One region of the Pseudomonas sp. NA-150 genome, then DNA from elsewhere that is predicted to be linked to it. Evidence: predicted binding sites of a transcription regulator. Region 1 holds the regulator's gene; the other holds the start of a gene.
The links. Region 1 encodes FliA, which starts transcription of late flagellar genes. Its sites were predicted from a motif close to CTAAAGTTTNNNNNNNNNNNGCCGNTAA; they were not measured.

Region 1 (15,831 bases):
ACTATGCGGCTTGGGATAAACGTCGAGCACTGGCCAAGGCGCTCAAGCCGATTTATCAAGCCATTAACGCCGATATCGCTGAGCAGGAACTGAACGCCTTTGAGGCGGGGCCTTGGGGCAAGCAGTATCCGACTGTAGTTGCTGCTTGGCGTAGAGCCTGGGATCGAGTCATCCCGTTTTTTGTCTTCCCGGCAGGCATCCGAAAGGTGGTCTACACAACCAACGCCATCGAAAGCATCAACGCTCAGCTACGAAAGATCATCAAGACCCGAGGGCACTTCCCCACTGACGATGCAGCGACGAAGCTGATATGGCTGGGATTACGCAACATCACCGCTAACTGGGGTAACGCAGCGCATGATTGGAAGGTGGCGATGAATCAATTTGCGATTCTCTATGGAGATCGATTTACCAGGCCGAGCTGGTAAAACAAAGGCCTGCCTGACGGCAGGCCACAACCAGCCCGAACACAAAAAATCTGACACTCCCTTTTCAAACGCCGGTGTGCCGGCCCAGCAAAAACTAACCAAAACGCTCGCGCCATCATACGGCCCCTCGCTTAGGCTCGGGGTACCTTCACTCCGGCGCTGTTTCGGGGGCACGCGAAGACCCGCCATCCCTGGCGGGGGTCGTGGCTCGCTCGGCATCCATGCCTCGCGTCCCCTGGAATACCGCCTGCGTTCAGCCTCCTGAAAACGGGGCCTCTCCCGACTTCGGGATTCAATTCGCTCAGATTTATTTGTGAACACGGTCTTTGTAGGAGCTGCCGAAGACTGCGATAAGGTCCGAAGGACCTTCAAAAATGTCCCATCCCCGCGACCGGTTCCCGGTCGATCGCAGCCTTCGGCAGCTCCTACAGAAATCGTAACCAGCTTTTGATCTTGATCTTCGCGATTCAATTGACGAAACCTACTATCGCCCCGTTCCCAGAAGGACTCCTACAGTCCCATGACACCCACCCCCTTCTTTTTAAACACCACCCCATAGTTGGAAAGCTTCTTGCAATACCCCTGTCACGTCGCTTATGGCGTCAAAAGTTTGATTTAGCGTGCAGGTAAAAAATCGGTGGATCGCTCTCAATTAATCAACGCAGCACGCAGCAACGCCGCCAGTCTCGGTCGTGGCAATCTGGGCGTGCCTTTGCTGTTGTTGGTCATGCTGGCAATGATGATGTTGCCCATGCCACCGTTCCTGCTCGACGTGTTCTTCACCTTTAACATCGCGCTGTCGATCGTGGTCCTGCTGGTGTGCGTATACGCCCTGCGGCCGCTGGACTTTTCGGTATTCCCCACCATCCTGCTGGTCGCGACGCTGCTGCGCCTGGCGCTGAACGTAGCGTCGACCCGTGTAGTAATGCTCCACGGCCAGGACGGCCACGCCGCTGCCGGTAAGGTGATCCAGGCCTTCGGTGAGGTGGTGATCGGCGGTAACTACGTGGTCGGTATCGTGGTCTTCGCGATTTTGATGATCATCAACTTTGTCGTGGTAACCAAGGGTGCCGGGCGGATTTCCGAGGTGAGCGCGCGTTTCACCCTCGACGCGATGCCCGGCAAACAAATGGCCATCGACGCCGACCTCAACGCCGGCCTGATCGATCAGCCTCAAGCCAAGCACCGTCGTCTGGAAGTCGCCCAGGAAGCCGAGTTCTACGGCTCCATGGACGGTGCCAGCAAATTCGTGCGCGGTGACGCCATTGCCGGTCTATTGATTCTGTTCATCAACCTGATCGGCGGCATGGCGGTGGGTATCTTCCAGCACAACATGAACTTCGCCGACGCAGGCAAGGTTTACGCGCTGCTGACCATTGGTGACGGTTTGGTGGCGCAATTGCCATCACTGTTGTTATCCACAGCTGCGGCGATCATGGTGACCCGTGCTTCCGGTTCGGAAGAAATGGGCAAGCTGATCAATCGGCAGATGTTCACTTCGTCCAAGGCGCTGTTCGTAGCGGCGGGCTTGATGGTGGTCATGGGGCTCGTGCCTGGTATGCCGCACTTTTCCTTTATCAGCTTGGGTGCAATGGCTGCCGGGTTCGCGTACATGGTCTGGAAGAAGCAGAACGTGATCAAGGTTCAAGCGCTGCAGGAGGTCAAGCGTCAGCAGGAGCTGCTGCCTTCTCCATCGCGGGCGCAGGATTCCAAAGAGCTGGGCTGGGATGACGTGTCCGCCATCGACATGATCGGCCTGGAAGTGGGTTATCGCCTGATTCCGCTGGTGGACCGTAACCAGGGTGGTCAACTGCTGGCGCGGATCAAGGGCGTGCGCAAGAAGCTTTCGCAAGAGCTGGGCTTCCTGATGCCCACGGTGCATATCCGCGACAACCTCGATCTGGCGCCCAGTGCTTATCGTCTGACGCTGATGGGCGTGACCCTCGCCGAAGCCGAGATCTACCCGGACCGCGAATTGGCGATCAACCCGGGTCAGGTGTTCGGTACGCTCAACGGTATCAGCGCCAAAGACCCTGCCTTCGGCCTCGAGGCGGTGTGGATCGAAATCAGCCAGCGCAGTCAGGCGCAGTCCCTTGGCTATACCGTGGTCGACGCCAGTACCGTGGTGGCAACCCACCTTAACCAGATTCTGTACAAGCACTCCCATGAGCTGATCGGCCATGAGGAAGTGCAACACCTGATGCAGATGCTGGCCAAAAGTTCGCCCAAGCTGGCTGAGGAGTTGGTGCCGGGTGTGCTCTCCCTGTCGGCATTGCTCAAGGTATTGCAGGCGTTGCTCTCGGAGCAGGTTCCCGTCAGGGATATCCGCAGCATCGCCGAGGCGATCGCAAATGCCGCCCCTCGGAGTCAAGATACCGCCGCTTTGGTGGCCGCCGTACGTATCGGATTGTGTCGTGCCATCGTCCAAAGCATTGTGGGGATTGAGCCGCAGCTGCCTGTTATCACCCTGGAGCCAAGGTTGGAACAAATATTGCTCAATAGTCTGCAGAAGGCTGGTCAGGGTCAGGAAGAGGGCGTTCTTCTTGAGCCAAGCATGGCTGAAAAGCTCCAGCGCTCTCTGATTGATGCTGCCCAGCGCCAGGAAATGCAGGGTCAGCCAGTTATTTTGTTGGTCGCAGGACCGGTTCGCGCCATGTTGTCGAGGTTTGGGCGTCTGGCTGTACCGAATATGCACGTTCTGGCGTATCAAGAAATTCCCGACACCAAACAAGTCACGATCGTCGCGACTGTCGGGCCTAACGGCTGAGGTAGTGAGTCATGCAAGTTAAGCGTTTTTTCGCCGCCGATATGCGCCAAGCCATGAAACTGGTTCGCGATGAGTTGGGCGCCGATGCAGCCATCATTGGAAACCGGCGGATTGCCGGCGGCGTAGAGCTGACTGCTGCCCTGGATTACAAGCTTTCCGCGCTGGCGCCACGTGTGCCGAACATCGAGCTGGAAGACGAGCTGCGCAAGACTCAGTCGCGCATCGTCTCCGCACAAGCCGAATTGGGTACGCGTGGTGAAGGCGAGTCACTGATCAATCGTCAACTGTTCTCCGGCGCGTCGCTGAGCGCGGCCGATAACCATATCGAGCCGACCTTCGACGAACCGGCACGTCCAGCGCCTCAGGCGTCGTACACGGCCCCAGTTGAACCGACCATCGGCCTGCGTGCCTATGAGTCGATGCGCTCCGAATTGAACGGCCTGCGCGAATTGCTCGAAGTGCAGCTAGGCTCGCTGGCGTGGAACCAGTTGCAGGGCAGCCGGCCGCAACAAGCCAACCTATGGCGTCGTTTGCAACGCATTGGCCTGTCCGGTCCGCTGTCGCGCGATCTGCTGGCTATGATTGCTGATATTGAAGAGCCCCGTCAGGCGTGGCGCATGTTGTTGGCGCACCTGGCGCGGATGATCGTGACCCCTGACGTCGAGCCGCTGGAAGAAGGTGGCGTGATCGCCATGGTCGGTCCGGCGGGCATGGGCAAGACCACTACGCTGGCGAAGCTGGCCGCGCGGTATGTCTTGAAATACGGTCCGCAGAACATTGCACTGGTGAGCATGGACAGCTACCGCATCGGTGCTCAGGAGCAACTGAAAACCCTGGGCCGGATTCTCAATGTGTCAGTGACCCATATCGATCCGGGTCAATCATTGGGACAGGCGTTGGAACCCTTGTTGCGCAAGCGGGTGGTCTTGATCGACACCGCAGGCCTGCAAGCGAGCGACCCGGCACTGCGCATGCAGTTGGAAAGTCTTGCCGGGCGTGGGATCAAGGCGCGTAATTACCTGGTGCTGGCAACGACTAGCCAGAAGCAGGTTCTAACCGCCGCCTACCACAGCTATAAACGTTGTGGTCTGGCCGGCTGCATTCTTACCAAGCTGGATGAAACCGCCAGTCTGGGGGAAGTATTAAGTTTGGCCATAAGCCATGAATTACCGGTGGCTTACCTCACGGACGGGCCGCGAATTCCGGATGATTTGCACTTGCCGCGACGGCACCAACTGGTCAGTCGCGCGGTCAGTGTGCAAATGCAGGAAGAGCCTAGCGAGGAAGCTATGGCAGACATGTTCGCGGATCTTTATCACAACCCTAACAAGCGGGTTGGGTAAGGCATGACATTGGAATGTACCTACATCACGAACTGTGGGGCGCTGTTCACACAACCAGCACCCCTGCATTCAGTAATGTGGCCTCGGTCTAAGCAACACAAGGTAAAGAAATAACATGGGCAGCATGCATCCCGTACAGGTTATCGCAGTGACTGGCGGCAAAGGTGGCGTCGGTAAGACTAACGTGTCAGTGAACCTCTCGCTGGCACTGGCTGAGCTCGGCCGGCGCGTCATGTTGCTGGATGCCGATCTGGGTCTGGCAAATGTCGATGTCCTGCTGGGACTGACCCCGAAACGCACCCTGGCAGACGTCATCGAAGGGCGTTGCGAGCTGCGTGACGTCTTGCTTCAGGGGCCAGGCGGCATTCGTATCGTACCGGCGGCCTCGGGCACGCAGAGCATGGTTCACCTGACACCGGCGCAACACGCCGGGCTGATTCAGGCGTTCAGTGACATCGGCGACAACCTCGACGTACTGGTGATCGACACCGCTGCAGGTATTGGTGACTCGGTAGTCAGTTTTGTCCGCGCCGCCCAGGAAGTGCTGCTGGTGGTCTGCGACGAACCGACCTCGATCACCGATGCCTACGCCCTGATCAAATTGCTCAACCGCGATTACGGCATGAACCGCTTCCGCGTGCTCGCCAACATGGCGCAGAGCCCGCAGGAAGGCCGCAACCTGTTCGCCAAGCTGACCAAGGTCACCGACCGCTTCCTCGACGTCGCCCTGCAATACGTGGGTGCTGTGCCGTACGACGAATGCGTGCGCAAGGCCGTACAGAAACAACGTGCGGTGTATGAAGCGTTTCCGCGCTCCAAGTGCGCCCTTGCGTTCAAGGCCATTGCGCAGAAAGTCGACACCTGGCCGTTGCCGGCGAACCCGCGTGGGCACCTGGAATTTTTCGTAGAGCGACTCGTACATCAGACGAGTGCAGGACCCGTATCATGACCGCCAGCGGCTACCGCATGTACAGCAAGTCATCCAAAGACTCCCAGTACGAGCTGATCGAGCGCTATGCGCCGCTGGTCAAACGCATTGCCTATCACTTGCTGGCGCGTTTGCCGGCGAGCGTACAGGTCGAGGATCTGATCCAGGCCGGCATGATCGGCTTGCTCGAGGTATCGACCAAATACGACGCCACCAAAGGCGCCAGTTTTGAGACCTACGCCGGGATTCGTATCCGTGGCGCCATGCTCGATGAAGTGCGCAAGGGCGATTGGGCCCCGCGTTCGGTGCATCGAAATACGCGCATGGTGAGCGACGCGATTCGGGCAATTGAATCTAAAACGGGTCGTGACGCTAAAGATCACGAAGTTGCGGCCGAACTCCAGTTAAGTCTCGATGATTATTACGGGATTTTGAACGACACCTTGGGCAGTCGCTTATTCAGTTTTGACGACCTGTTGCAGGACGGCGAACACGAAGGGCTGCATGAGGATGGCGCAAGCGCTCAGCTTGAGCCGTCGCGGGACCTTGAAGATGAACGCTTCCAGGCCGCGTTAGCCGATGCGATAGCCAATTTGCCAGAGCGTGAGCGACTGGTGTTGGCGCTGTACTACGACGAAGAGCTGAACCTCAAGGAAATCGGTGAAGTATTGGGGGTCAGCGAGTCTCGGGTCAGCCAGTTACACAGCCAGTGCGCAGCTCGTTTGCGAGGGCGTTTGGGGGAGTGGCGAGCGCGTTGACAGGCCATGTGTGACCCTTGGTGGTCGCAGGTTGTCTGTAAGCCGGCTGTGCAAAGCGTTACGAGCGAAGAACAAGACTAGGCAGGAGCCGGTCAGTCAGGGCCTTGTGGCCTGCTGTGCCTGTTTTCCGATCTGTTGATTACCAAGCCCGTCATCGTTTCGTGCAGCCATTGCGTGCTGTGCCCGTTTTGATTGAACAGCGTATTCAGGTGCTGGATACGTTAAAGACTGCTTGGAGGTCGAATTGGACAAGAACATGAAAATCCTCATCGTTGATGACTTCTCAACGATGCGGCGGATCATTAAAAACCTGTTGCGTGACCTGGGGTTCACCAACACCGCGGAAGCAGATGACGGGACAACCGCGCTGCCGATGCTGCAAAGCGGCAGCTTCGACTTTCTGGTGACCGACTGGAACATGCCTGGCATGTCCGGCATCGACTTGCTGCGCCACGTGCGTGCCGATGAGCGCCTCAAGCACCTGCCGGTGTTGATGGTGACGGCCGAAGCCAAGCGTGATCAGATCATTGAGGCCGCTCAGGCCGGTGTGAACGGTTACGTGGTCAAGCCCTTCACAGCCCAAGTGCTGAAAGAAAAGATCGAAAAGATCTTCGAGCGCGTCAATAGCTGATGTTTGCCGCGAGGGCTCTATGGAGCAGAACGAATCGTCAATGGGCGACTTTGAGTCGACCCTGAAAAAACACGCACAGGAATTGGTCCAGAGCCTTGAAAAAGGCAGGTTTGGCGATGCTGTGCAACTCATCCATGAGCTGAATCAGACTCGTGACCGTGGCCTGTATCAGGAAGTCGGCAAATTGACCCGCGAGTTGCACAGCGCGATCGTCAATTTCCAGATCGACCCGAACATGCCACAGGCCGAGGAAGTCTCGCAGATCACCGACGCCACCGAACGCCTGTCATACGTGGTCAGGCTGACCGAGAATGCGGCCAACCGGACCATGGATCTGGTTGAGCAAAGCACGCCCTTGGTCACGGGGCTCAACACTGACGCTGCTGCCTTGAGTGCCGATTGGGGACGCTTCATGCGTCGCGAAGTCGGTGCCGAAGAGTTCCGCGAGCTGGCGCGCCGTGTCGAAGGTTTCCTGGCGCGCAGCGAAACGGAAACCAAGCTGGTGTCGACCAATCTCAACGATATTCTGTTGGCGCAGGATTACCAGGACCTCACCGGTCAGGTGATCAAGCGCGTGACCAAAATGGTCGCGGAAGTGGAGTCAAACCTGCTCAAACTGGTGCTGATGGCCAGCCAGGTCGATCGCTTTGCCGGGATCGAGCATGACCATCAATCGATCCGCACAGAACAAGATCAAGAAAAAAATCTGGCACAGGGTGAAGGTCCGCAGATTCATGCCGATAAGCGTGAAGACGTCGTATCCGGACAGGATGATGTTGACGATCTGTTATCCAGCCTGGGCTTCTAGGTCGATTTGAAATTTTAGGGAGCACCCCAATGAGCTTCGGCGCCGATGAAGAAATCCTTCAGGATTTCCTGGTAGAGGCCGGCGAGATTCTCGAGCAATTGTCCGAGCAGCTGGTCGAGCTGGAAAGCCGACCTGATGACGCGGACTTGCTCAATGCAATTTTTCGCGGTTTTCACACTGTAAAAGGGGGCGCCGGCTTCCTCCAGCTGCATGAGCTGGTGGAGTGCTGCCACATCGCCGAGAACGTGTTCGACATCCTGCGCAAGGGTGAACGTCGCGTTGACTCGGAGCTGATGGACGTGGTTCTCGAAGCGCTGGATGCGGTCAACGGCATGTTCACTGAAGTGCGCGAGCGCACCAGCGTGACCCCGGCCACCCCGGAGCTGCTTGCAGCCCTGGCACGCCTGGCCGAGCCAGCCTCTGCCGACGAGATTGCCGCCGCAGCACCTGTTGCTGTCGCGTCGCCAATGGTCGAAGAATCCGAAGACATTACCGACAGTGAGTTCGAGCAACTGCTGGACTCGCTTAACGCGGTCAAGGCTCAGGCAGCGGCTGGCGTGGTGGCACTGAGCGTTGCAGAGCCCGCCTCGATCTACGCCGGTGGCGCAACGGGTGCTGACCCGACGAGCGACGACATCTCCGACGCCGAGTTCGAGTCACTGCTTGATCAACTGCACGGCAAAGGCCAGTTCGCCGCCGATGCAGCGCCGGTTGCGCCAGTGGTTAGCGCCGCTGCGCCTGCCAGCAATGAAATCACCGACGACGAATTCGAAGCACTGCTTGATCAGTTGCATGGCAAAGGCAGTTTTGTCGCCGATGCCCTGGAGTCGACCACAGCTGTTGCCGTCGCCGCTCCGGTAGCGCCGCAGGCAGTGGCAGTCGCCGCCAGCGGTGACCAGATCACCGATAACGAATTTGAAGCGCTGCTCGATGAGCTGCACGGCAAAGGCAAGTTCGAACCTGAAGTGGTCGCCGCTGCGCCGGTTGCAGCAGCAGTTGCCGCCGCGCCGGTGGCCGCCAAGCCCGTCGTAGCTGCGGTCGCCAAAGCGCCTGAGCCAGCGAAAGCCGTTGCCGCGCCAGCACCTGCCAGAGCGCCTGTTGCGGAAAAGCCAGCTGCCTCCGAAGCCGAAACCACGGTACGGGTCGACACCGCGCGCCTCGACGAAATCATGAACATGGTCGGCGAGTTGGTGCTGGTGCGTAACCGTCTGGTGCGCCTGGGTCTCAACAGTGGTGATGAAGCCATGTCCAAGGCCGTGTCGAACCTCGACGTGGTCACGGCAGACCTGCAGACCGCGGTGATGAAAACCCGCATGCAGCCGATCAAGAAAGTCTTCGGTCGCTTCCCGCGACTGGTTCGCGACCTTGCCCGGCAGTTGAAGAAAGAAATCAACCTGGAGCTGGTCGGCGAAGAAACCGACCTCGATAAAAACCTGGTCGAGGCACTCGCCGATCCGCTGGTCCACTTGGTGCGTAACGCGGTGGACCACGGAATCGAATCGCCGGAAGAGCGCGAAGCGTCGGGCAAGTCCCGTGGCGGCCGCGTGATCCTTTCGGCGGAGCAGGAAGGCGACCATATCCTGCTGTCGATTTCCGATGACGGCAAAGGCATGGACCCTAACGTCCTGCGCTCCATCGCGGTCAAGCGTGGCGTGATGGACAAGGATGCGGCCGATCGTCTGAGCGATACCGACTGCTACAACCTGATCTTCGCCCCGGGGTTCTCGACCAAGACCGAGATTTCCGATGTGTCCGGGCGTGGCGTGGGCATGGACGTGGTGAAAACCAAAATCGCCCAGCTCAACGGCTCGATCAACATCTACTCGACCAAGGGCCAAGGCTCGAAGATCGTCATCAAGGTGCCGTTGACCCTGGCGATCATGCCGACCCTGATGGTGATGCTGGGCAACCAGGCCTTCGCTTTCCCATTGGTCAACGTCAACGAAATCTTCCACCTCGACCTGTCGCGGACCAACGTCGTCGACGGCCAGGAAGTGGTGATCGTGCGCGACAAGGCCTTGCCGCTGTTCTACCTCAAGCGTTGGCTGGTTTCGTCGGCCGCCCATGAGGAACAACGTGAAGGGCATGTGGTGATTCTCTCGGTTGGCACCCAGCGCATCGGCTTCGTCGTCGATCAACTGGTGGGTCAGGAAGAGGTGGTCATCAAGCCGCTGGGCAAAATGCTGCAGGGAACGCCAGGTATGTCGGGCGCCACCATTACCGGTGACGGTCGTATTGCCTTGATTCTCGATGTTCCGAGCATGCTCAAGCGTTACGCCGCGCGGCGTATTTGATTTCGGTGCTGCGGGTCGCACGAAGCGCCCGCAGCACCTATTGGAGTGTTTATGGCAGTCAAGGTCCTGGTGGTGGACGATTCAGGTTTCTTCCGCCGCCGCGTCTCGGAAATTCTTTCTGCGGACCCGAATATCCAGGTAGTCGGCACGGCGACTAATGGCAAGGAAGCGATCGAACAAGCGCTGGCCCTCAAGCCTGACGTGATTACCATGGACTACGAGATGCCGATGATGGACGGCATCACGGCGGTGCGGCATATCATGCAACGCATCCCGACCCCGGTCTTGATGTTCTCCTCGCTGACCCACGAAGGTGCCCGCGTTACGCTGGACGCACTGGATGCCGGGGCAGTGGATTTCCTGCCGAAAAACTTCGAAGACATCTCGCGCAATCCAGAGAAGGTCAAACAACTGCTGTGCGAAAAGATTCAGAACATCGCTCGCAGTAATCGTCGTTTCAGTGGTTTCAGCGCACCGGCGGCCCACGCAGCTCCCGCGCCGAGCACTTCGGCAGCGCCCACCAGCAGCAGTTTCAACACCAGCACATCGACCGCGCGTCCATTGCCGACGCGTGCCGCCGTCCCGGCCGCCCACACTACCTCGTCGCATCACTCGCCAGCGCCCAAGCGCAAAGCCTACAAGCTGGTGGCGATTGGTACGTCGACCGGTGGCCCGGTGGCTTTGCAGCGGGTCCTGACCCAACTGCCAGCCAACTTCCCGGCACCGATCGTACTGATTCAACACATGCCGGCGGCCTTCACCAAGGCCTTCGCCGAACGTCTGGACAAGCTGTGCCGGATCAGCGTCAAGGAAGCCGAGGATGGCGACATCCTGCGTCCGGGCCTGGCACTGCTGGCCCCCGGCGGCAAACAAATGATGGTCGACGGTCGCGGCGCGGTGAAAATCCTGCCGGGCGACGAGCGCCTGAATTACAAGCCGTGCGTGGACATCACTTTCGGTTCCGCCGCCAAGTCCTACGGTGACAAGGTTTTGGCGGTGGTGTTGACCGGCATGGGTGCAGACGGTCGCGAAGGTGCGCGCCTGCTCAAGCAGGGCGGCAGCCATATCTGGGCGCAGGACGAGGCGAGCTGTGTGATCTACGGCATGCCCATGGCCATCGTCAAAGCTGACCTCGCGGATGCGGTGTACGGTCTGGACGATATTGGCAAGCATTTGGTCGAGGCTTGTATCTGATGGACGTATTAAGCCTTATCGGGATCATCCTGGCGTTTGTCGCGATCATCGGCGGCAACTTCCTCGAAGGCGGGCACCTGGGTGCATTGCTCAATGGTCCGGCGGCCTTGATCGTGTTGGGTGGCACCCTGGCGGCGTCACTGCTGCAAGCCCCAATCAGCGCCTTCATGCGCGCGATGCAGATCGTGCGCTGGATCATTTTTCCACCCCGCATCGACCTGTCTGGCGGCATAGATCGCGTGGTCAACTGGAGCCTGACCGCCCGCAAGGAAGGCCTGCTGGGTCTGGAAAGCGTTGCCGATGCCGAGGCGGACACCTACGCGCGCAAAGGTTTGCAGTTGCTGGTCGATGGTGCCGAGCCGGAAGCAATTCGCAGCATTCTGGAAGTGGATTTCATCACCCAGGAAACCCGCGATATCCAGGCTGCCAAAGTCTTCGAAGCCATGGGCGGTTACGCACCGACCATCGGCATCATTGGTGCGGTCATGGGCTTGATCCATGTGATGGGCAACCTCGCGGACCCGAGCCAGTTGGGTAACGGTATCGCCGTCGCGTTCGTCGCTACCATCTACGGTGTCGCATCGGCCAACCTGATTCTGCTGCCGATTGCCAACAAGCTCAAAGCCGTTGCCATGCGCCAGTCGCGTTATCGGGAAATGCTGCTCGAAGGCATTCTGTCCATCGCCGAGGGTGAAAACCCGCGTTCGATCGAGTTGAAGCTGCAAGGCTTCATGGAGTGAGGCTCTAGTCATGGCTCGTCGTCGTCCGCCTGAAGAACACGAAAATCACGAACGCTGGCTGGTGTCCTACGCGGACTTCATTACCTTGCTGTTCGCGTTTTTCGTGGTCATGTACTCCATCTCGTCGATCAACGAGGGCAAGTACAAAGTGCTGTCCCAGGCACTGATCGGCGCCTTCAATGAAACCGACCGCAGCCTCAAGCCGATCCCCATCGGTGATGAACGTCCGTTGACGGTCAAGCCGGCCGAGCCCTTGATCAAGGACAGCGAAGAGGTCGACGCCGGCCTCGCGCAAACCTCGGTCACGCCGTTGCAGGCGATTGCCAACGACGTGCGTGACGCCTTTGGCGACCTGATCAAATCCAACCAATTGACCGTGCGTGGCAACGAGTTGTGGATCGAGATCGAACTCAACTCCAGCCTGTTGTTCGGCAGCGGTGATGCCATGCCAAGCGATGTGGCGTTCAACATCATCGAGAAGGTCGCGAAGATTCTGCATCCGTTCGACAACCCGGTGCACGTCGAAGGCTTCACCGACGACCAGCCGATCCGTACCGCGCAGTACCCGACCAACTGGGAACTGTCCTCGGCGCGGGCGGCGAGCATCGTGCGCATGTTGGCCATCGACGGCATCAACCCGTCACGGATGGCTTCGGTAGGCTATGGCGAGTTTCAACCGGTAGCCACCAACGCCACGGTCGAGGGCCGCGCGCACAACCGCCGGGTAGTGCTGGTGATCTCGCGCAACCTCGAAGTACGCCGCAGCCTCACGGGTTCGGGCAGTGCCAATGCAAAACCGGATGCCGCGTTATCCAGGGCTGGCACACAAACTGCACCGACCAAGGTCACACAGCCGGTTCGCGGGAACGCCGTCAATTCTCCGTCACCGGCCTTATAGTCAGTTCTCGGTAGCGCCAACGCATTGCCGGGAGGAAAACGCACAATGAGAGTCTGGGCAGTAGCCAATCAAAAAGGTGGCGTCGGTAAGACCACTTCTTCCATCGCTTTAGCCGGTCTGCTGGCACAGGCGGGCAAGCGCGTGGTCGTTGTCGATCTGGACCCCCATGGCTCCATGACCAGTTACTTCGGCCACAACCCCGACACCCTGGAACACAGCAGCTACGACCTGTTCCAACACAAGGGACTGGTACCGGATGGCTTGCCCGGGCAACTGCTGTTGCCCACCAGCGATGAACGTATTTCCCTGCTGCCGTCGAGCACGGCGCTGGCGGTACTGGAGCGTCAGTCGCCCGGACAGGGCGGCCTCGGCCTGGTGATAGCCAAAAGCCTGGCGCAGTTGTGGCAGGACTTCGATTATGCGGTCATCGACAGCCCGCCGTTGCTCGGCGTGTTGATGGTCAATGCGTTGGCGGCCAGCCAGCAGTTGGTGATCCCGGTGCAGACCGAGTTCCTTGCCGTCAAAGGTCTGGAACGGATGGTCAGTACCCTGGCGATGATCAACCGCTCGCGTAAGGTCGCGCTGCCGTACACCATTGTCCCGACCTTGTTCGACCGCCGCACCCAGGCCTCGATGGGCACGCTGAAAACCTTGCGCGATAACTTCCCGGAGCACATCTGGAACGCCTACATCCCGGTGGACACGCGCCTGCGTGATGCCAGCCGGGCAGGGGTCACGCCTTCGCAGTTCGATAACAAAAGCCGCGGTGTATTGGCCTATCGGGCGCTGCTCAAAGACCTGCTGACCCAGCAGCTCGTTGCGCAGGTGGCCTGACGTGTTGTGCTTTCCATCACCGACGGATTCAAGTCGGACGCCGGCACAGCCGATAACCCGTAAAGGCCATTATGTAGGGGCACCCTTATGAGCCGCCCTGTCGATATCGCTACACGGCCGCAAGTTGCATTGCAGTCATACCTGGACGCCTTGCTCCAGGACGCCACTGAAGAGCTGACGGTCGAGGCGGCGCTGGATGAGTTTCAGGCTGCGGTCCTCGAAGAGCAGGCCCGTGATGCCGTCGTCAACGCAGCACTGGCCGCGGTGTCGGTGAAAGCGCCGTCGCCCGTTGTGGTGGCCGTTGCCGCGCCGGTTCCGGTGATTGCCGAAATCATTGCTCCCATTGCGGCAGCGCCGGCCCCCGTGGCCCTGGCGCCGCGCGTGGTGGTCGAGCCCGTTGCAGCTGAACCGATTGTAGACACACCGAGTGTGGCCTTTGTCGAACCGGTGGTGGAGGTGCATCGTCCAGCCGGTGGTGGCGCGCTGCCGCCCGCGAGCGAAGACGGTCGTCCGGCGTGGGCTGCAGAGCCGTTTGAATGCCTGCTGTTCGACGTCGCTGGCCTCACGCTGGCGGTGCCACTGGTCTGCCTGGGCTCGATCTACTCCCTGGCGGGCCTGGAACTGACACCTTTGTTTGGTCAACCGGACTGGTTCCTGGGCATTCTGCCGAGCCAGAGCGGCAACCTGAAAGTCCTCGACACCGCACGTTGGATCATGCCCGACCGCTACCGCGATGACTTCCGTCAGGGCTTGCAATACGTGATCTCGGTTCAGGGCTATGAATGGGGGCTGGCGGTGCATCAAGTCAGCCGCTCGTTGCGCCTGGATCCAAACGAAATCAAATGGCGCACCCACCGCGGCCAGCGTCCCTGGCTGGCGGGCACAGTGATCGAACACATGTGCGCGCTGCTGGATGTATCCGAATTGGCCGAGCTGATAGCCAGCGGCGCGGTCAAGCAAATGGGCAAAATCAAATAATCATAAGGCGGCACTCAATGCCGTCTGTACAGCACACACTTGAGGGGTTTGGGGTATGAATAAGTCGTCTGCACAAGGTTCCGAAGATCCTATCCTGCAGTGGGTGACCTTCCGCCTGGATAACGAGACCTACGGCATCAACGTGATGCAGGTCCAGGAAGTGCTGCGCTACAGCGAAATCGCCCCGGTTCCGGGTGCGCCAAGCTATGTGCTGGGCATCATCAACCTGCGCGGTAACGTCGTCACCGTAATCGACACCCGTCAGCGCTTCGGCCTGGCACCGGTGGAAGTCAGCGACAACACCCGTGTGGTGATTATCGAAGCCGACAAGCAAGTGGTCGGGATTCTGGTCGACAGCGTTGCCGAAGTGGTCTACCTGCGTCAGTCTGAAGTCGAAACCGCGCCTAACGTGGGTAACGAAGAATCGGCCAAGTTCATTCAGGGCGTCTGCAACAAGAACGGCGAACTGCTGATTCTGGTTGAGCTGGACAAGATGATGTCTGAAGAAGAGTGGTCGGACCTGGAGAACATCTGAGTTGATTTTTGAGGCCGCGGTTATTTTTCTGGGCATCCTTTGGGTGCTCTCGCTGACGCTGTTTTTGTCGTACAGCAAGCGTCAGCGGCTGCTGGTTGCCGAACTTGCCGAAGGCAATGGATTGCGCGACCTGCGGCTCAAGGAGTTGGCAAAGCGTCTGGATAACTACCAAAGCGGTACGATTCGCATGGGTGAGGATCTGCACGAACTGCGTGCGGTGATCGGGCCGTTGCCGGATAAACTGGCGCAGCTTGAACAGCGTGATCCTACTTCTCTGTCCTTTGCCCAGGCCGCGCGTCTGGTGGGGATGGGCGCGAGCGTGGATGAGTTGACTGTTTCTTGTGGGTTGACTCAGGCTGAGGCGCAGTTGATGAGCAAGTTGCATCGGCATTCGGCTGAGTGATTTTTTTGGTTTTTTTGGGCGTGTGAATATCCTGCATCTGCGTGTGCTGTTGTTACGGTTCCGCTCTTACAGCGGGTCACTTTTGGCAAACGCCCCAAAAGTAACCAAAAAGTCTTGCCCCATCATCCGGCCCCTCGCTTAGGCTCGGGGTCCCTTCACTCCGGCGCTGTTCCGGGGGCACGCCACGACCCACCATCCCTGGCGGGGGTCGTGGCTCGCTCGACATCCATGTCGAGCGTCCCCCGGAACATCACCTGCGTTCAGCCTCCTGAAAACGGGGCCTCTTTCCGAC
Region 2 (15,831 bases), 2.8 Mb from region 1:
ATCGCGATGCGAAAGGAGTGACCATGCAGGCGACCGCACTTGTGTCCATCCGGGACGTGGGGAAGGCGGTGTGCGGATTCGAAGGTGAACTCTTTGAAAATTTCCACGGTATCTTCAACTCTATAAAGTGGCATTCGCCCAAGCGAAAAAGCAGGTGCGCAGTTTAGCAGTAATGGTTTGCCGACGGGCCAAACAACTGACCCGCGTGTCAACTCAGCGGCAACAGCCGTTCGCCAAGCAGGTATCGATCAGCCAGTTCAGCAAATTCCTCACCCAGTCGCGCGTTTACCCGCCTTGGCCGTCAAGGCGGGATACTGTATCTGGATAGCACCCATGGAAACCTCAGCCGAACGGGTCGTAGATTATAAACAGCGTGGCTACTGCCGATAAAAGTCGATCCGATGAATTCAGTTTCAATTAAGTGGCAGCGTTTATTCTGACGGCGATTAAACGGGTTTATTCCGGCGGCTGTGCGCCATGGATACCGGGAGCTGCCAGCCATCGAACTTTCAAAGACCTTCAAGACTCGTAGACGGGGCGTAAAACGCTACCGCTGCGTCGCCGTGTTTTTCATCCTGCTGTGTTCCAGCGTGGACGCGCGGGACCTGGATCAGGACGAAGTACTGATGTTGCGCCAGCAAGGTCTCGTCAGGCCGCTTGAAGAACTGATTGGCCAGGCCTTGGCGCGATACCCCGGTGCCAGGTTGCTGGAGACTGAACTCAAGGAGAAAAAAGGTGCTTATCTCTATGAGATCGAACTATTGACCCTGGAGGGCGTGGTCCGAGAGCTGCAGTTCGATGCCCGTGACAGTCGATTACTAAAGGACAAGGAAGATGATTGATGCGTTTGTTATTGGTTGAGGATCATGTGCCGCTGGCGGATGAGCTGGTTGCCGGACTCAATCGCCAGGGTTATGCCGTGGACTGGCTGGCCGATGGACGTGATGCGGTGTATCAGGGCGCGAGCGAACCTTACGATCTGATCATTCTCGATCTCGGTCTTCCCGGGTTGCCGGGGCTTGATGTACTCCAGCAATGGCGCGCCGGCGGTCTGGTGACGCCGGTATTGATTCTCACGGCTCGGAGTTCATGGGCGGAGCGTATCGAAGGCCTCAAGGCCGGGGCCGATGACTACCTGTGCAAACCTTTTCATCCCGAGGAGTTGCAGCTGCGCATCCAGGCGCTGTTGCGTCGTGCTCACGGCCTGGCCAATCAGCCGACGCTTGCAGCGGCGGGCCTCGATCTGGATGAGGGTCGGCAGTGTGTGACCCGCGGTGGTGTCGATATCCAACTGACGGCCGCGGAATTCCGCCTGCTGCGTTACTTTATGCTGCACCCTGAACACGTGCTCTCCAAAAGCCATCTGGCCGAGCACTTGTATGACGGCGAAAGTGAACGCGACTCCAACGTGATTGAAGTTCACGTCAATCACCTGCGTCGCAAGCTCGGTCGCGCGGTGATCGAAACGCGCCGTGGCCAGGGCTACTGCTTTACTGGAGCGACTGAGTGAGGTCGATGCAGGCGCGCCTCAGCCTCGGTTTGATCGGCGTGTTGTTAGTGGTCGGTCTGGTCCTGGCACAAACCAGCCTGTGGCTGTTCGAGCTGGGCCTGCAACGCTATCTGGAATCAGGCCTGCGCAACGACAGCGAAAACCTGTTGGTGGCGTTCGCACGCGGTCCTCAGGGCATACAGCTGAATGAGCAACACCTGCCACCGGCGTATCAACAGCCTTATTCCGGCCGCTACTTCCGCGTTGATCTGCCGGGCGCGCACTGGCGCTCGCGATCGTTGTGGGACCTTGAACTGTCAGCCCCCGACACCATTGGGCTGCATTCCCACTTCGAGCTCGCGGGCAGCGGCCAGTCGTTGCTGGTGCTGCGCACGGACTACCGTCGTTTCGGTCAGACGCTGTCCATTACCGTGGCGCGGGACTACACGCCGGTAAAGGCCAGTTTCCAGCAGGTCCAGCAGATTGGCCTGGGACTCGGCTTACTGGCGATGATCGTGATTCTGGTGCTGCAACGCCTGACCGTACGCCGCGCTTTGCGCCCGCTTGAAACCGGCCGCGAACAGATCGCCCAGTTGCAACTGGGGCAGCGCTCGCAGCTCGATGATCGGGTGCCGCTGGAGCTAGAACCACTGGTGGCGCAGGTCAATCATTTGCTCGCACACACCGAAGACAGCCTCAAGCGCTCGCGCAATGCCCTGGGCAATCTGGGGCATGCGTTGAAAACGCCGCTGGCGGTGTTGGTCAGCCTCGCGTCGAGCGACCAACTGGATGCCTGCCCCGAACTTCGCGCCACGCTCAAGGTGCAGTTGGAGCAGATTCAGCAGCGACTGAGCCGAGAGTTGAATCGCGCTCGCCTGTCCGGTGACACGCTTCCGGGTGCGCAGTTTGATTGCGATGCGGAGTTACCCGGTCTGATCGCCACGCTGGGCATGATTCACGGTGAACACCTGACGCTCAGCCAGCAGGTGACACCGAGGCTGCACCTGCCATGGGACCGAGAAGACCTGCTCGAACTGTTGGGCAATCTGTTGGATAACGCCTGTAAATGGGCTGACAGCGAGGTACGTCTGACCATTAGCCACACGCCGCAGCAGTTCTGCATCCAGGTCGATGACGACGGCCCCGGCATTCCCGAGTCCCGTCGCGATGAGGTATTTAGCCGTGGCACGCGCCTGGACGAGCAAATCAGTGGCCACGGGTTGGGGCTGGGGATCGTTCGCGATATCGTCGACGCCTGGGGCGGTCACTTGCATTTGCTGACCAGCCCGCTGGGGGGGCTGCACGTGCGCATTGAGCTGCCCGAGCGCACGATCAGCGATTAGTCCACCGTGGGCCACCTTTTGTGGCGTTTCCCATTCCGCTACAAAAGAAGATTTTCCTTACAATGCCGACAGACGTTTCTCAACTTTTCCGCGCCTGAGCCGCTAACCCTCTAAACGTTACAACCAAAACACTGAATGCTAATAAGAGTGGAAACGTATGCGTCTTAACTTGAAGGCAAAAGTGCTGTCGTTGGCTGTACTGCCGGTATTAATCTTTGCGTTAGTGATCGGCGCTTCAACCGTGGTCATGTTACAGAACCAGGCCCGCAAAGAAGTCGAAGACACCCGGCAGCGCCTGCTGGCTGATGCAAAAACCACTCTGCAGAACTACGTGATGGTGGCCATGGGGGCGGTCAAGCCGTTGTATGACGCGTCGGCACCCGGCGACACCGTTGCACGGGCGCAGGCGATAAAGATGCTGTCAGGCATGTCCTACGGCAAAGACGGTTATTTCTTCGGTTATGACTCGGGCGCGGTGCGTATGTTTAAGGGCAATAGCCCTGATGACATCGGCAAGAGTTTTAACGACGTCAAAGACGCCAACGGCGTTTATTACAACCGCGATTTGGTCGCGGTGGGCAAAGCCGGCACTCACTACTTGCAATATTCTTCCGCGCTGCCCGGTAAGTCGGAATCAGTGCCAAAGTTAGGTTATACCGATTACCTCTCCAAATGGGACATGGCCCTCGGCTCGTCGATCAATCTCGACGGAATCGAAGCGCGGGTTGCCGTGGTTGAGAAGGATGTCGATGCGCGCATGCAGAGCATGCTGATGAGCATCGCTGGCATCACAGTGCTGGTACTGGTGTTGATTATCATCGGTGGCGCGTTCCTCACCGGCACCATCATCCGTCCGTTGCGCCTGATGAAAGACAGCCTCGACGACATCGCCTCAGGTGACGGTGATCTGACGCGTCGCCTGCCCGTAACCAGCGGTGATGAGCTGGGTGAACTGGCGGGTTCGTTTAACCGCTTCGTCGACAAGATCCATGGGCTGGTCAGGCAGATCGCTGAAATGACCTCGCAACTGACCGGACTGGTCAGCGAAGTGTCCGATCAGGCTCATCGCTCCGAGAAGGCCATGGAGCGTCAACGTCACGAAACCGATCAAGTGGCGACGGCGATCAACGAAATGTCTGCGGCAGCCCAGGAAGTGGCGAAAAGCGCACAGGGGGCGGCGGTCGCGGCGCAACAGACCGACGCGGAAGGTCAGGCGGCGAAACGCGTGGTGGACGGCAGCATCAAGCAGATCCATGCGCTGGTCAGTGACATTCGCAGCAGCGGCACGTCCCTCGACAGCTTGCAGAACGACGTGTCGTCGATTGTCAGTGTGCTGGGGGTGATCCGTTCGATTGCCGAGCAGACTAACCTGCTGGCCCTCAACGCCGCTATTGAGGCTGCGCGTGCAGGCGAGGCCGGGCGTGGATTCGCGGTGGTGGCTGACGAAGTACGGGCACTGGCCAGTCGTACCCAGCAGAGCACGCAAGAGATTCAAGGGATGATCGATCGCTTGCAGACGGGTACTCAAGGCGCGGTCGAGGCCATGCGTCGCTCCAGTGAAGCGGGCGACGGTACGTCGGCACGGGCCAACGAAGCCGGTTTGTCGCTGGATACCATCGCCTCGTTGATCGGCACCATCAACTCGATGAACGCGCAGATCGCCAGCGCGGCGGAAGAACAGACGGCGGTGGCTGAGGAAATCAATCGCAGCGTGCACCAGATCGCCGAGTCGGTAGAAAATGTGGCCGATCAAACCCAAAAAAGCGCCCACACCTCGCGCAACCTGGCTGACCTTGGCCAGCGCCTGGGGCAACTGGTCGGACAGTTCCGTATCTGATTTCTGCATCACACATCACCTGTAGGAGCCGCCGGAGGCTGCGATGCTTACGGCCCAAAGGCCGTTCCGGCCTTTTCGCAGCCTTCGGCAGCTCCAACAGGGTTACGCGATGCTGCTTGTCGTCACCGATTCCACTGCCAACGGCACTCGCCTGCCGATTAATGGACTAATCCTTAGGACTAGTGCGTTACTCACAGGGGCGGGACATGAACGAAAAATCGTTTCAACACAGAATCTTCCTCGGCCTGTTGGCGATCGTCACCCTGGCCTTCATCTGGATTCTGTTGCCGTTTTACGGCGCGGTGTTTTGGGCCGTCATCCTTGGCGTACTGTTCGCCCCCCTACAGCGGCGTTTGCTACTGAAGCTACGCTGGCAACGCAATCTGGCAGCGCTGTGTACCCTGGCGATCTGCCTGCTGATCGCAATCCTGCCGGTGATCGTGATTTGCCTGTTGCTGATCCAGGAAGGCGCCATGCTGTACAAGAACATCGAAAGCGGCCAATTGGACATCAGCAGCTACGTCATACAGTTCAAAACCCTGCTGCCGCCTTACTTCAGACACTTGCTGGATCACCTTGGCATGGGTGACCTCAATGGCCTGCGCGACAAGATCGCCAAGGCGGCGATGCAAGGCAGTCAGTACCTGGCGACCCAGGCGTTCACGGTAGGGCAGGGCACCTTCGATTTCATGGTGAGCTTTTTCATCATGCTCTACCTGCTGTTCTACCTGCTGCGCGATGGAACGGACATGGTGCGCCGGGTTCGCACGGCCATTCCGCTGGCTGAACACCAGAAACGTCTTTTGCAGTTGAAGTTCAATCGCGTGGTGCGGGCCACGGTGAAAGGCAATCTGGTGATGGCAGTGGTCCAGGGCATACTGGGCGGCCTGATTTTTTGGTGCCTCGATATCTCCAGTGCGTTGCTCTGGGCGGTGGTGATGGCGTTCGCATCATTGCTGCCGGCGATAGGGGCGGCGATCGTCTGGGCGCCGGTTGCCGTGTACTTCTTGATCAATGGCATGATCTGGCAAGGCGTGGTGCTGGGGTTGTTCGGCATCTTCGTGATCGGCCTGGTCGACACGGTGTTGCGGCCGATCCTGGTAGGCAAGGACACGCGCATGCCGGACTACCTGATCCTGATCTCGACCCTGGGCGGCATTGCGGTATTTGGCCTCAACGGCTTTGTCATCGGGCCACTGGTGGCGGCGTTGTTTATGTCGACATGGGAGATCTTCGTCGAAAACAAACAAACGGTCCGCCTGCCCGGCTAACGTTCCATCGGGCATAAAAAAAGCCCTGCAAATGCAGGGCTTCTCTTTGACCGGGGAGCGTCAGCTGACCAGTTGCAGGCCTGCGTGATGCACCATGTCCAGCAGAGGTTGTGGATAAACACCCATGATGAAGGCCAGAACCGCGATCACCAGCAGCATCACGCCGCCAGTACGCTGTGCCCAGTTGAACGGGGCATCGTGGCGACGCAGGCTTGGCTCGACCAGGAACAGGGTCACCATCACACGCAGGTAGTAGAACACGCCGATGGCGGAGCCGATGACCAGCGAACCGATCAGCCACCACAGGTGCGATTCAACGCCGGTGGCGATGATGTAAAACTTGCCGATGAAGCCAGCGGTCAGCGGGATACCCGCCAGCGACAGCATCATCACGGTCATCACCGCCGTGAGGTATGGACGACGCCAGAACAGGCCACGGAACTCGAACAGAGCGTCCGCATCACGACCGCTGTAAGGCGAGGACATCAGGGTCACAACCCCGAAAGCGCCCAGCGTGGTGATCACGTAGGTCACCAGGTACACGCCGATGGCCTCGACCGCGATGCCTTTGCTCGCAACCAGCGCGATCATCAGGTAACCGAAGTGGGCAATGGACGAGTAACCCAGCAGACGCTTGAGGTTGGTCTGGGTCAGTGCCAGCAGGTTACCGATCAGGATCGACGCAACTGCAATCACCGCCAGCACGTTGTACAGCACGCCACTGCTGGCAGCAGGGGAGATCTGGAACAGACGCACCATCACCGCGAACACGGCCACTTTACTGGCGGTTGCCAGGAAGGCGGCGACCGGCGCCGGAGCACCTTCGTACACGTCCGGTGTCCACAAGTGGAATGGCACCAGCGACAGCTTGAACGCCAGACCAACCACCATCATCGCCAGACCCAGTTGCGCGATCGGGCTAGGCAGGCCGGTGGCCGCCAGCGCTTGACCGATACCGGTGAAGCTCAGGGAACCGGCTTCGGCGTACAGCAACGCCATACCGAACAACAGGAACGCGGAGCCGGCCGCCGACAGCACCATGTACTTGATGCCGCCTTCGAGCGAGCGCTTGTTGAAGAAGGCGTACGCCACCAGACCGTAGACCGGCACCGACAACAGTTCCAGGCCGATGAACAGGCTCGCCAGGTGTTGCGCGCTGACCAGTACCAGACCACCGGCCGCAGCCATCAGGATCAGCAGGTACAGTTCTTCGCGGTTACCAGGGTAGCCGGAGGTCTTCTCACCCAGGTAGGCATGAGCCAGCGTCACACAGGCCAGGGTCGAGGCCAGGATGATCGCCATGTACAGGCAGGCAAAGTTATCGATCTGCAGCAGGGGGGTGACCACCAGCGGCGCAACTTTCAGCGCCGGGTAGATCGACAGCAATGCCAGGTTGAGACCGCCCACGGTGAGCAGGAAGGTTTGCGAATGGTTGCGACGCCAGGCGATCGCCAGCATCACCACGATAATCGTGGCGCTGGTAATCAACAGCGGCGCAAGCGCAATAAAGTGTTGAATCGTCAGGTCCATAGCGCTCTTACCGGGCCGAAGCGAGTTGAGTGAAGGCGGAGCCGAGCCACTGCTGCACGCCATGCATCGTTGCGGCAGACGTATCGAGGAACGGTTGTGGGTACACGCCGAGGTAAACCAGCAGTGCCGCCAGACCCAGGACCATGATCAGCTCACGACCGTCCATACCGTGCAGCACTTCATCCGACTTGGCCGGACCGAAGTATGCGCGGTGGATCATGATCAGCGAGTACACCGAACCGAACACCAGACCCGAGGTTGCGATGGCAATGATCCAAGGCGAACCGACGAAGGAGCCGATCAGGATCAGGAACTCACCGACGAAGTTACCGGTGCCTGGCAAGCCGAGCGACGCTGCGGCAAAGAACAGGCTGATCGCCGGCAGGTACGCGATACGCGACCAGATACCGCCCATTTCACGCATGTCTCGGGTGTGCAGACGCTCGTACAACTGGCCACTGAGGATAAACAGTGCCGCGGCCGACAGACCGTGAGCCAACATCTGGATCACCGCGCCTTGCAGCGCCTGCTGGCTGCCGGAGTAGATACCGATCAGTACAAAGCCCATGTGCGAAACGCTGGAGAACGCGATCAGGCGCTTGATATCGGTCTGGGCGAACGCGAGGAACGCACCGTAGAAGATACCGACCAGACCCAGGCCCATGGCAATCGGCGCGAATTCGGCCGAGGCGTTAGGGAACAACGGCAGGGCGAAACGCAGCAGACCATAGGCAGCTGTTTTCAGCAAAATACCGGCCAGGTCCACGGAACCTGCGGTGGGCGCCTGAGCGTGAGCATCAGGTAGCCAGGAGTGGAACGGCACCACCGGCAGTTTCACCGCGAAGGCGATGAAGAAGCCCAGCATCAGGATGAATTCGGTGCCCGATGCCATTTTGGTTTTCAGCAACTGGGCGTAGTCAAAAGTGATTACGCCGGTGCTGTTGTAGTTGACCAGCACCAGACCAAGGATCGCCACCAACATGATCAGGCCGCTGGCCTGAGTGAAGATGAAGAACTTGGTTGCTGCGTAGATCCGGGTCTTCTTGCCGTCCGAAGAGCTGTGACCCCAGAGCGCGATGAGGAAATACATCGGCACCAGCATCATTTCCCAGAAGAAGAAGAACATGAACAGGTCGATGGCGAGGAACACGCCGATCACGCCGCCCAGGATCCACATCAGGTTGAGGTGGAAGAAGCCAACGTTACGCTGGATCTCTTTCCACGAGCAGAGGACCGACAGCACGCCGAGCAGACCGGTCAGCAACACCATCAGCAGCGACAGGCCATCGAGGGCCAGGTGCACGCTGATGCCGAAGCGGGCGATCCACGGCTGCTTGAACTCGACCACCCAGGTCGGATCAACGCCAGGCGCCGGGGCAAAGTGGAAGTCACCGTGGGCCCACAGCCAGAGGCCGAGAGCGAATTCCAGGGTCATGGTCAGCAACGCAATCCAGCGTGGCAGGGTGGCGCCGAAGCGCTCCCCTTGCCAGCACAGCAGGCCGCCGATGAAGGGGATCAGGATTAGCCAAGGCAGAATCATGACAGGCTCAGTTCCTTTCGCAAATTCGCAAGGTTCATATCAGACCGCAACCAGCACGATGGCGCCAAGCACCAATACAGCGCCTGCAGCCATTGAAGCGGCGTACCAACGGAGTTGGCCGGTCTCGGTGCGGCTCAGGGCGCGGTGTCCGCCTTTGGCCATCCGTGGGATCAGGCCAATGGTTTGGTCCAGCGGGTCCCGGCGCAGTACGTGGCTGATCGCCAGATACGGCTTGACGAAGACCTTGTCGTACAGCCAATCGAAGCCCCAGGCGGCGAACCACCAGGCCGACAGCACACGACCCAGGCTACTTTCGGCAACCGCAGTCGCAAAACGACGCTTGCCGAGGAACAGCATGGCCGCCAACAGGATACCGGCGAGGGCAATGGCGCCCGAGGCGATTTCCAGGCTGTGCTTGGCGTCGCCGCCAGCATGACCGACGCTTTCCGGCAGTACACCGGCCAGTGGCGGGGTGATCAAGGCGCCGATGAAGGTCGACAACACAATCAGCACCGACAATGGCAGCCAGTGAGCGATACCGTGACCGGCATGCGCTTCGGTCTTCGCTTCGCCGTGGAAGGCGATGAAGATCAGGCGGAAGGTGTACAGCGAGGTCATGAACGCGCCGACCAAACCTGCGTACAGCAGATTGTGGTTACCGCTGGCGAATGCTTCCCAAAGAATTTCGTCCTTGGAGTAGAAGCCGGCAGTGATCAGTGGCAAGGCAGCCAGTGCCGCGCCGCCGACGATGAAGCTGGCGTAGGCCAATGGCAGTTTTTTCCACAGGCCGCCCATCTTGAAGATGTTCTGCTCGTGGTGGCAGGCAACGATCACCGAACCGGAAGCGAGGAACAGCAGCGCCTTGAAGAAGGCGTGGATCATCAGGTGGAAGATCGCCGCGTCCCAGGCACCCACGCCCAGCGCCAGGAACATGTAGCCGATCTGGCTCATGGTCGAGTAGGCGAGGATACGTTTGATGTCGGTCTGAACCAGTGCCGCGAAACCGGCCAGTACCAGGGTCACGGCGCCGACGATGCCTACGAGATGCAGAATCTCGGGGGCCAGTTCGAACAGACCGTGGGTACGAGCAATCAGGTAAACGCCGGCGGTGACCATGGTCGCCGCGTGGATCAGCGCGGAAACCGGCGTCGGGCCGGCCATCGCATCGGCCAGCCAGGTTTGCAGTGGCAGTTGTGCTGATTTACCGACAGCGCCGCCCAGCAGCATCAAGGTCGCCAGGACGATCCAGAAGTCACCGACCTTGAAGTGTTCCGGTGCACGCACCAGCAGCTCTTGAATGTTCAGCGTGCCCAGTTGCTGGAACAGGATGAACAGGCCGATGGCCATGAACACGTCGCCGATCCGGGTCACGATGAAGGCCTTGAGTGCCGCGTCGCCGTTTTTGCGGTTGCTGTAGTAGAAACCGATCAACAGGTAGCTGCACAGGCCCACGCCTTCCCAACCGAAGTACAGGAACAACAGGTTATCGGCCAGAACCAGGAACAGCATGCTGGCGATAAACAGGTTGGTGTAAGCGAAGAAACGCGAGTAACCGGCTTCACCGCGCATGTACCAGGAAGCGAACAGGTGGATCAGGAAGCCGACACCGACCACCACACCGAGCATGGTCACGGACAGACCATCCAGGTGCAGGGCGAAGTTAGGCTCCAGACCGTCCACCGACATCCAGCGCCATAGCACTTGGGTGTACTCGCCACCGGCAGGCGGCGCGACGTTGAACTGCCAGATCACCCAAGCGGCGACGATCGCCGACAGGGCCATGGAGCCGACACCAATCAGCGCCGCCAGGTTTTCGGAAATTTTCCCGCGAGAAAACGACAGCAGCAGGAAACCGATCAGAGGGAATACAAAGGTCAGAAAGAGAAGGTTCATCCGCGCATCTCGCTGGCAGCGTCGATATCGAGAGTGTGGAAGCGGCGATACAGTTGCAGCAGGATCGCCAGGCCAATACTGGCCTCGGCGGCGGCAAGGCTGATCACCAGGATGAACATGATCTGTCCATCCGGCTGCGCCCAACGGCTACCGGCAACGATGAAGGCCAAGGCAGAGGCGTTCATCATGATCTCCAGGCTCATCAGCACGAAGAGGATGTTACGGCGCACCATCAGGCCGACCAGGCCAAGACAGAACAGGATGCCGGCAACCGCCAAGCCGTGTTCGAGAGGGATAGCATTCATGACTTGATTCCTTCGTCGTTACGGCCGAGATGGAATGCCGTCACCGCTGCCGCGAGCAGCAGCATGGAGGCAAGTTCAACCACCAGCAGGTAAGGACCGAACAGGCTGATGCCTACGGTCTTTGCATCGACGGTGGTGTGACCAATGGCCGCGCCAGTGGAGTTGTTGAACAGCACATACAACAACTCACCCAGCAGCAGGACGCCCAGGATCACCGGGCCGGTCCAGATGCCGGGCTTGAGCCAGACGCGCTCTTGCTGCACCGAGGCCGGGCCGAGGTTGAGCATCATCACCACGAACACGAACAGCACCATGATGGCGCCGGCGTAGGCGATTACTTCCAGGACCCCGGCAAATGGTGCACCAAGGCTGAAGAAGGTCATCGCGACCGAGATCAGCGAAATGATCAGGTAGAGCAGGGCGTGCACCGGGTTTGTGTTGGTGATCACCCGCAGGGTGGACACAACAGCAACGCCAGATGCGAAATAGAAAGCGAATTCCATCTTTCTTCCTTAAGGCAGCAAGCTCTTCACGTTGATCGGTTCGGCTTCATTCTGCGCGGAGCCTTTCGGCTTACCGGCGATGGCCATACCTGCAACGCGATAGAAGTTGTAATCAGGGTTTTTACCAGGGCCGGAGATCAGCAGATCTTCTTTCTCGTAAACCAGATCCTGACGTTTGAACTCGGCCATTTCGAAATCCGGTGTCAGCTGGATCGCGGTGGTCGGGCAGGCTTCCTCGCAGAGGCCACAGAAAATGCAGCGCGAGAAGTTGATACGGAAAAACTCCGGGTACCAGCGACCGTCGTCGGTTTCGGCTTTCTGCAGCGAGATGCAGCCGACCGGGCAGGCCACGGCGCACAGGTTGCAAGCTACGCAACGCTCTTCGCCGTCAGGGTCACGGGTCAGGACAATCCGGCCACGGTAGCGCGGCGGCAGGTACACCTGTTCTTCCGGGTATTGCAGGGTGTCGCGTTTGCGAAAGGCATGACCAAAAATCATCACCAGGCTGCGAAGCTGGGTGTAGGTGCCATGCACGATGCCAAATATATATTTGAACATGGGTTATATCCTCACTGCGCCACGCCGGCGGACGTGTTCATCAACACGATCGCGGCGGTCACCAGCATATTGATCAGGGTCAGCGGCAGGCAGAACTTCCAGCTGAAATCCATCACCTGGTCATAGCGTGGGCGCGGAATCGAAGCGCGCAGCAGAATGAACAGCATGATGAAGAACGCGGTCTTCAGGGCGAACCAGACGAACGCCAGCGACGGCAGAATGTTGAACGGGCCATGCCAGCCACCGAAGAACAGGGTCACCAGCAGCGCCGAGATCAGCACGATACCGATGTACTCACCAACGAAGAACATGCCCCATTTCATGCCGGCGTATTCAATGTGGTAACCATCGGCCAGTTCTTGCTCGGCCTCCGGCTGGTCGAACGGGTGACGGTGAGTCACGGCGACGCCAGCGATGAAGAAGGTACAGAAACCGAAGAACTGCGGAATGATGAACCACAAGTGCTCAGCCTGATAGCTGACGATGTCGCCCATGTTGAACGAGCCAACCTGGATTACGATCCCCATCAGCGACAGGCCCATGAACACTTCATAGGACACGGTCTGGGCCGAAGCCCGCAGGCTGCCGAGGAGGGCGAACTTGTTGTTACTCGACCAGCCGGCGAACAACACCGCGTAGACCGACAGACCGGCCATGGCGAAGAAGAACAGGATACCGATGTTCAGGTCGGCGACCACCCAGGTCTCGGTGATCGGGATGATGGCGAACGCGATCAACAAGGCGCTCATGGCCACCACCGGCGCCAGGGTGAAGATCACCTTGTCGGCGAACGGCGGCGTCCAGTCTTCCTTGAAGAACATCTTGAGCATGTCGGCGGCGATCTGGAACGCGCCGAACGGACCGACCCGGTTCGGACCGTAACGGTCCTGCCAGAGGGCGAGCAAACGACGCTCGACCCAGCTCAGCAGCGCGCCGCAGATCACCACGGCCAGCAGAATCACGATCGCCTTGACTACCGAAATGATCGAATCGATGACTACAGGGGTGAACCACGTCATAGAGCTGCCTCCTGCAGTGCATCAACGGTTTTGCCGAACACGGCAGGCGGGATACCTTCCAGACCGACAGGCAGGGCCACGAGACCGGCGCCCAGTTCTTCGTTGATCCGCAAGGGCAGACGCAGCGTGCGACCGTCGACGATCAGGCTCAGCAACGCGCCGTCGTTGACGCCCAGGCGGTCCGCTTCGGACTTGGCCAGGGACACATAGGCGGCTGGAATGCGTTCTTGAACCGGTGCGGCTTTGGACGAGGTTTCGTCGCTGCCGAACAGGTGGTAGAACGGCACAACTTGCCAGGTCCCGCGCGCCGGAGCGAAAGCGCCCGGTACGCTGGCGAACCAGCTCAGGTTATCGCCGCGGCTTTCGATCAGGCGAGTACCCGGGTCACCGGCGCGCAGGTGGCCGCCGACTTCGTCCTGGAACTTGTTCCAGGCTTGCGGCGAGTTCCAACCCGGCGACCAGGCGAACGGCACCTGCTGACGCGGTTCGGCCGAACCCGAGTAACCTTCCATGGAGAAGGAGAACGCGGTGTCTTTGTCTTGCGAAGTACGCGGTTCGTGCACGCTGATATCAGCACGCATGGCGGTACGGCCGCTGTAACGCAGCGGTTCGCGCGCCAGTTTCATGCCCTTGATGCGGAACGAAGCCGACGGCGCCGCGTCGACGATCGCGGCCAGCTGCGCGGTGCTTGCGGCAACGGCTGCGGTCACGTGGTCGAGTTGAGTCCAGTCCACGGGCTTGTTCAGCAGGGTCGCGCGCAGGGCGTGCAACCAGCGCCAGCCTTCGTGAATCAGGATGCCGGCGTTGAGGTAGGTCGGATCGTAAACCTGGAAGAAGCGCTGGGCGCGACCTTCCTGGCTGACCAGCGTACCGTCGCCTTCAGCAAAGCTGGCCGCTGGCAGTACCAGGTGGGCACGATCGCTGGTTGGAGTCTTCTGATGGTCCGCAACGATCACCACTTTCGCGGCTTTCAGTGCTGCGTCGACAACAGAAGCGTCGGCACGGCGATACAGGTCGTTTTCCAGCACCACGATGGCGTCGGCTTTACCAGAGATCACTGCTTGCAGCGCGTCGTCGAGGGACTCGCCGCCGAGCATTGCCAGACCCATGCTGTTGGCTTCCGGCACGATCAGGCTGATGGAGCCGTCTTTCTCGCGCAGCTTCAGCGCCTTGGCAATGTTGGCCGCCGCTTCGATCAGTGCGGTCGAACCCAGGGAGCTACCGGAAATGATCAGTGGGCGCTTGGCCGCGAGCAGGGCAGTGGCGATACGCTGAGCCAGTTCAAGGGCTTCGCTGTCCAGGCCTTCAACTGCCGGTGCGCTGGCGTCGATGGCGTGGGCCACGGCGAAACCGATGCGCGCCAGGTCGGCCGGGGCGGCGTGAACGCATTCTTCAGCCACGTCATCGAGACGGGTCTCGGCAAGGCTGGCGATGAACAATGGGTTTTGCGCGTGCTGACCGATGTTCTTCACCGCGGCATCGAGCCATGGCTGGACTTTCATCGCAGCAGCCATGTCTTCGGCCTTGCCCTTGACCGATTGACGCAGGCCCAGGGCCATACGTGCTGCGGTTTGGGTCAAGTCTTCGCCGAGGACGAAAATCGCGTCGTGGTCTTCAATGTCACGCATCGTCGGGATCGGCAGCGGGCTGTCGTTCAGCACCTTGACGATCAAACGAATACGTTCCAGTTCGCCGGCTTCGATACCGGAGTAGAAGTGCTCGGCACCCACCAGTTCGCGCAACGCGTAGTTGCTTTCCAGGCTGGCGCGAGGCGAGCCGATACCGACGATGTTACGACCGCGCAGCAGATCGGCTGCTTTGTCGAGTGCTGCATCGAGGCCCAGTTTGACCTGACCGTCGGCCAGCAGTGGCTGACGCGGACGGTCTTCGCGGTTGACGTAGCCGTAACCGAAACGACCACGGTCACACAGGAAGTACTGGTTGACCGAACCGTTGAAGCGGTTTTCGATACGACGGATTTCGCCGTAACGTTCACCCGGGCTGATGTTGCAACCGCTGGAGCAGCCATGGCAGATGCTCGGCGAGAACTGCATGTCCCACTTACGGTTGTAACGCTCGGAGTGCGTCTTGTCGGTGAACACACCGGTCGGGCAGACCTCGGTGAGGTTGCCGGAGAACTCGCTTTCCAGCGCGCCATCTTCGACACGGCCGAAGTACACGTTGTCGTGAGCGCCGAAAACGCCCAGGTCGGTGCCGCCGGCGTAGTCTTTATAGAAGCGTACGCAACGGTAGCAGGCGATGCAGCGGTTCATCTCGTGAGCGATGAACGGGCCGAGTTCCTGGTTCTGGTGAGTGCGCTTGCTGAAACGGTAGCGACGCTCGTTGTGACCGGTCATCACGGTCATGTCTTGCAGGTGGCAGTGACCGCCTTCTTCGCAGACCGGGCAGTCGTGCGGGTGGTTGGTCATCAACCATTCGACGACGCTGGCGCGAAACACTTTCGCCTCTTCGTCTTCGATGGAAATCCAGCTGCCGTCAGTGGCCGGGGTCATGCAGGACATGACGATACGACCACGCTTGTC

Region 2: ACF0H7_RS09235 (methyl-accepting chemotaxis protein) is a predicted target of FliA. The motif match lies at 2,911-2,938, and genes of this name have one in related genera.

Annotation. Positions count from the first base shown of each region.
Region 1 covers NZ_CP172305.1:4,758,008-4,773,838, reverse strand. The annotation lists gene ACF0H7_RS22535 (IS256 family transposase) at 1-428, shown strand, start outside; gene flhA (flagellar biosynthesis protein FlhA) at 1,066-3,195, shown strand; gene flhF (flagellar biosynthesis protein FlhF) at 3,207-4,538, shown strand; gene fleN (flagellar synthesis regulator FleN) at 4,654-5,487, shown strand; gene fliA (RNA polymerase sigma factor FliA) at 5,481-6,224, shown strand; gene ACF0H7_RS22510 (chemotaxis response regulator CheY) at 6,481-6,855, shown strand; gene ACF0H7_RS22505 (protein phosphatase CheZ) at 6,875-7,663, shown strand; gene ACF0H7_RS22500 (chemotaxis protein CheA) at 7,693-9,957, shown strand; gene ACF0H7_RS22495 (chemotaxis response regulator protein-glutamate methylesterase) at 10,009-11,151, shown strand; gene ACF0H7_RS22490 (flagellar motor protein) at 11,151-11,891, shown strand; gene motD (flagellar motor protein MotD) at 11,902-12,789, shown strand; gene ACF0H7_RS22480 (ParA family protein) at 12,835-13,623, shown strand; gene ACF0H7_RS22475 (CheW domain-containing protein) at 13,711-14,601, shown strand; gene ACF0H7_RS22470 (chemotaxis protein CheW) at 14,657-15,136, shown strand; gene ACF0H7_RS22465 (DUF2802 domain-containing protein) at 15,138-15,539, shown strand.
Region 2 covers NZ_CP172305.1:1,933,549-1,949,379, forward strand. The annotation lists gene queD (6-carboxytetrahydropterin synthase QueD) at 1-107, opposite strand, end outside; gene ACF0H7_RS09220 (PepSY domain-containing protein) at 564-842, shown strand; gene ACF0H7_RS09225 (response regulator transcription factor) at 842-1,510, shown strand; gene ACF0H7_RS09230 (sensor histidine kinase) at 1,507-2,832, shown strand; gene ACF0H7_RS09235 (methyl-accepting chemotaxis protein) at 2,990-4,669, shown strand; gene ACF0H7_RS09240 (AI-2E family transporter) at 4,876-5,940, shown strand; gene nuoN (NADH-quinone oxidoreductase subunit NuoN) at 6,001-7,470, opposite strand; gene nuoM (NADH-quinone oxidoreductase subunit M) at 7,478-9,010, opposite strand; gene nuoL (NADH-quinone oxidoreductase subunit L) at 9,050-10,903, opposite strand; gene nuoK (NADH-quinone oxidoreductase subunit NuoK) at 10,900-11,208, opposite strand; gene nuoJ (NADH-quinone oxidoreductase subunit J) at 11,205-11,711, opposite strand; gene nuoI (NADH-quinone oxidoreductase subunit NuoI) at 11,721-12,269, opposite strand; gene nuoH (NADH-quinone oxidoreductase subunit NuoH) at 12,281-13,288, opposite strand; gene nuoG (NADH-quinone oxidoreductase subunit NuoG) at 13,285-15,831, opposite strand, start outside.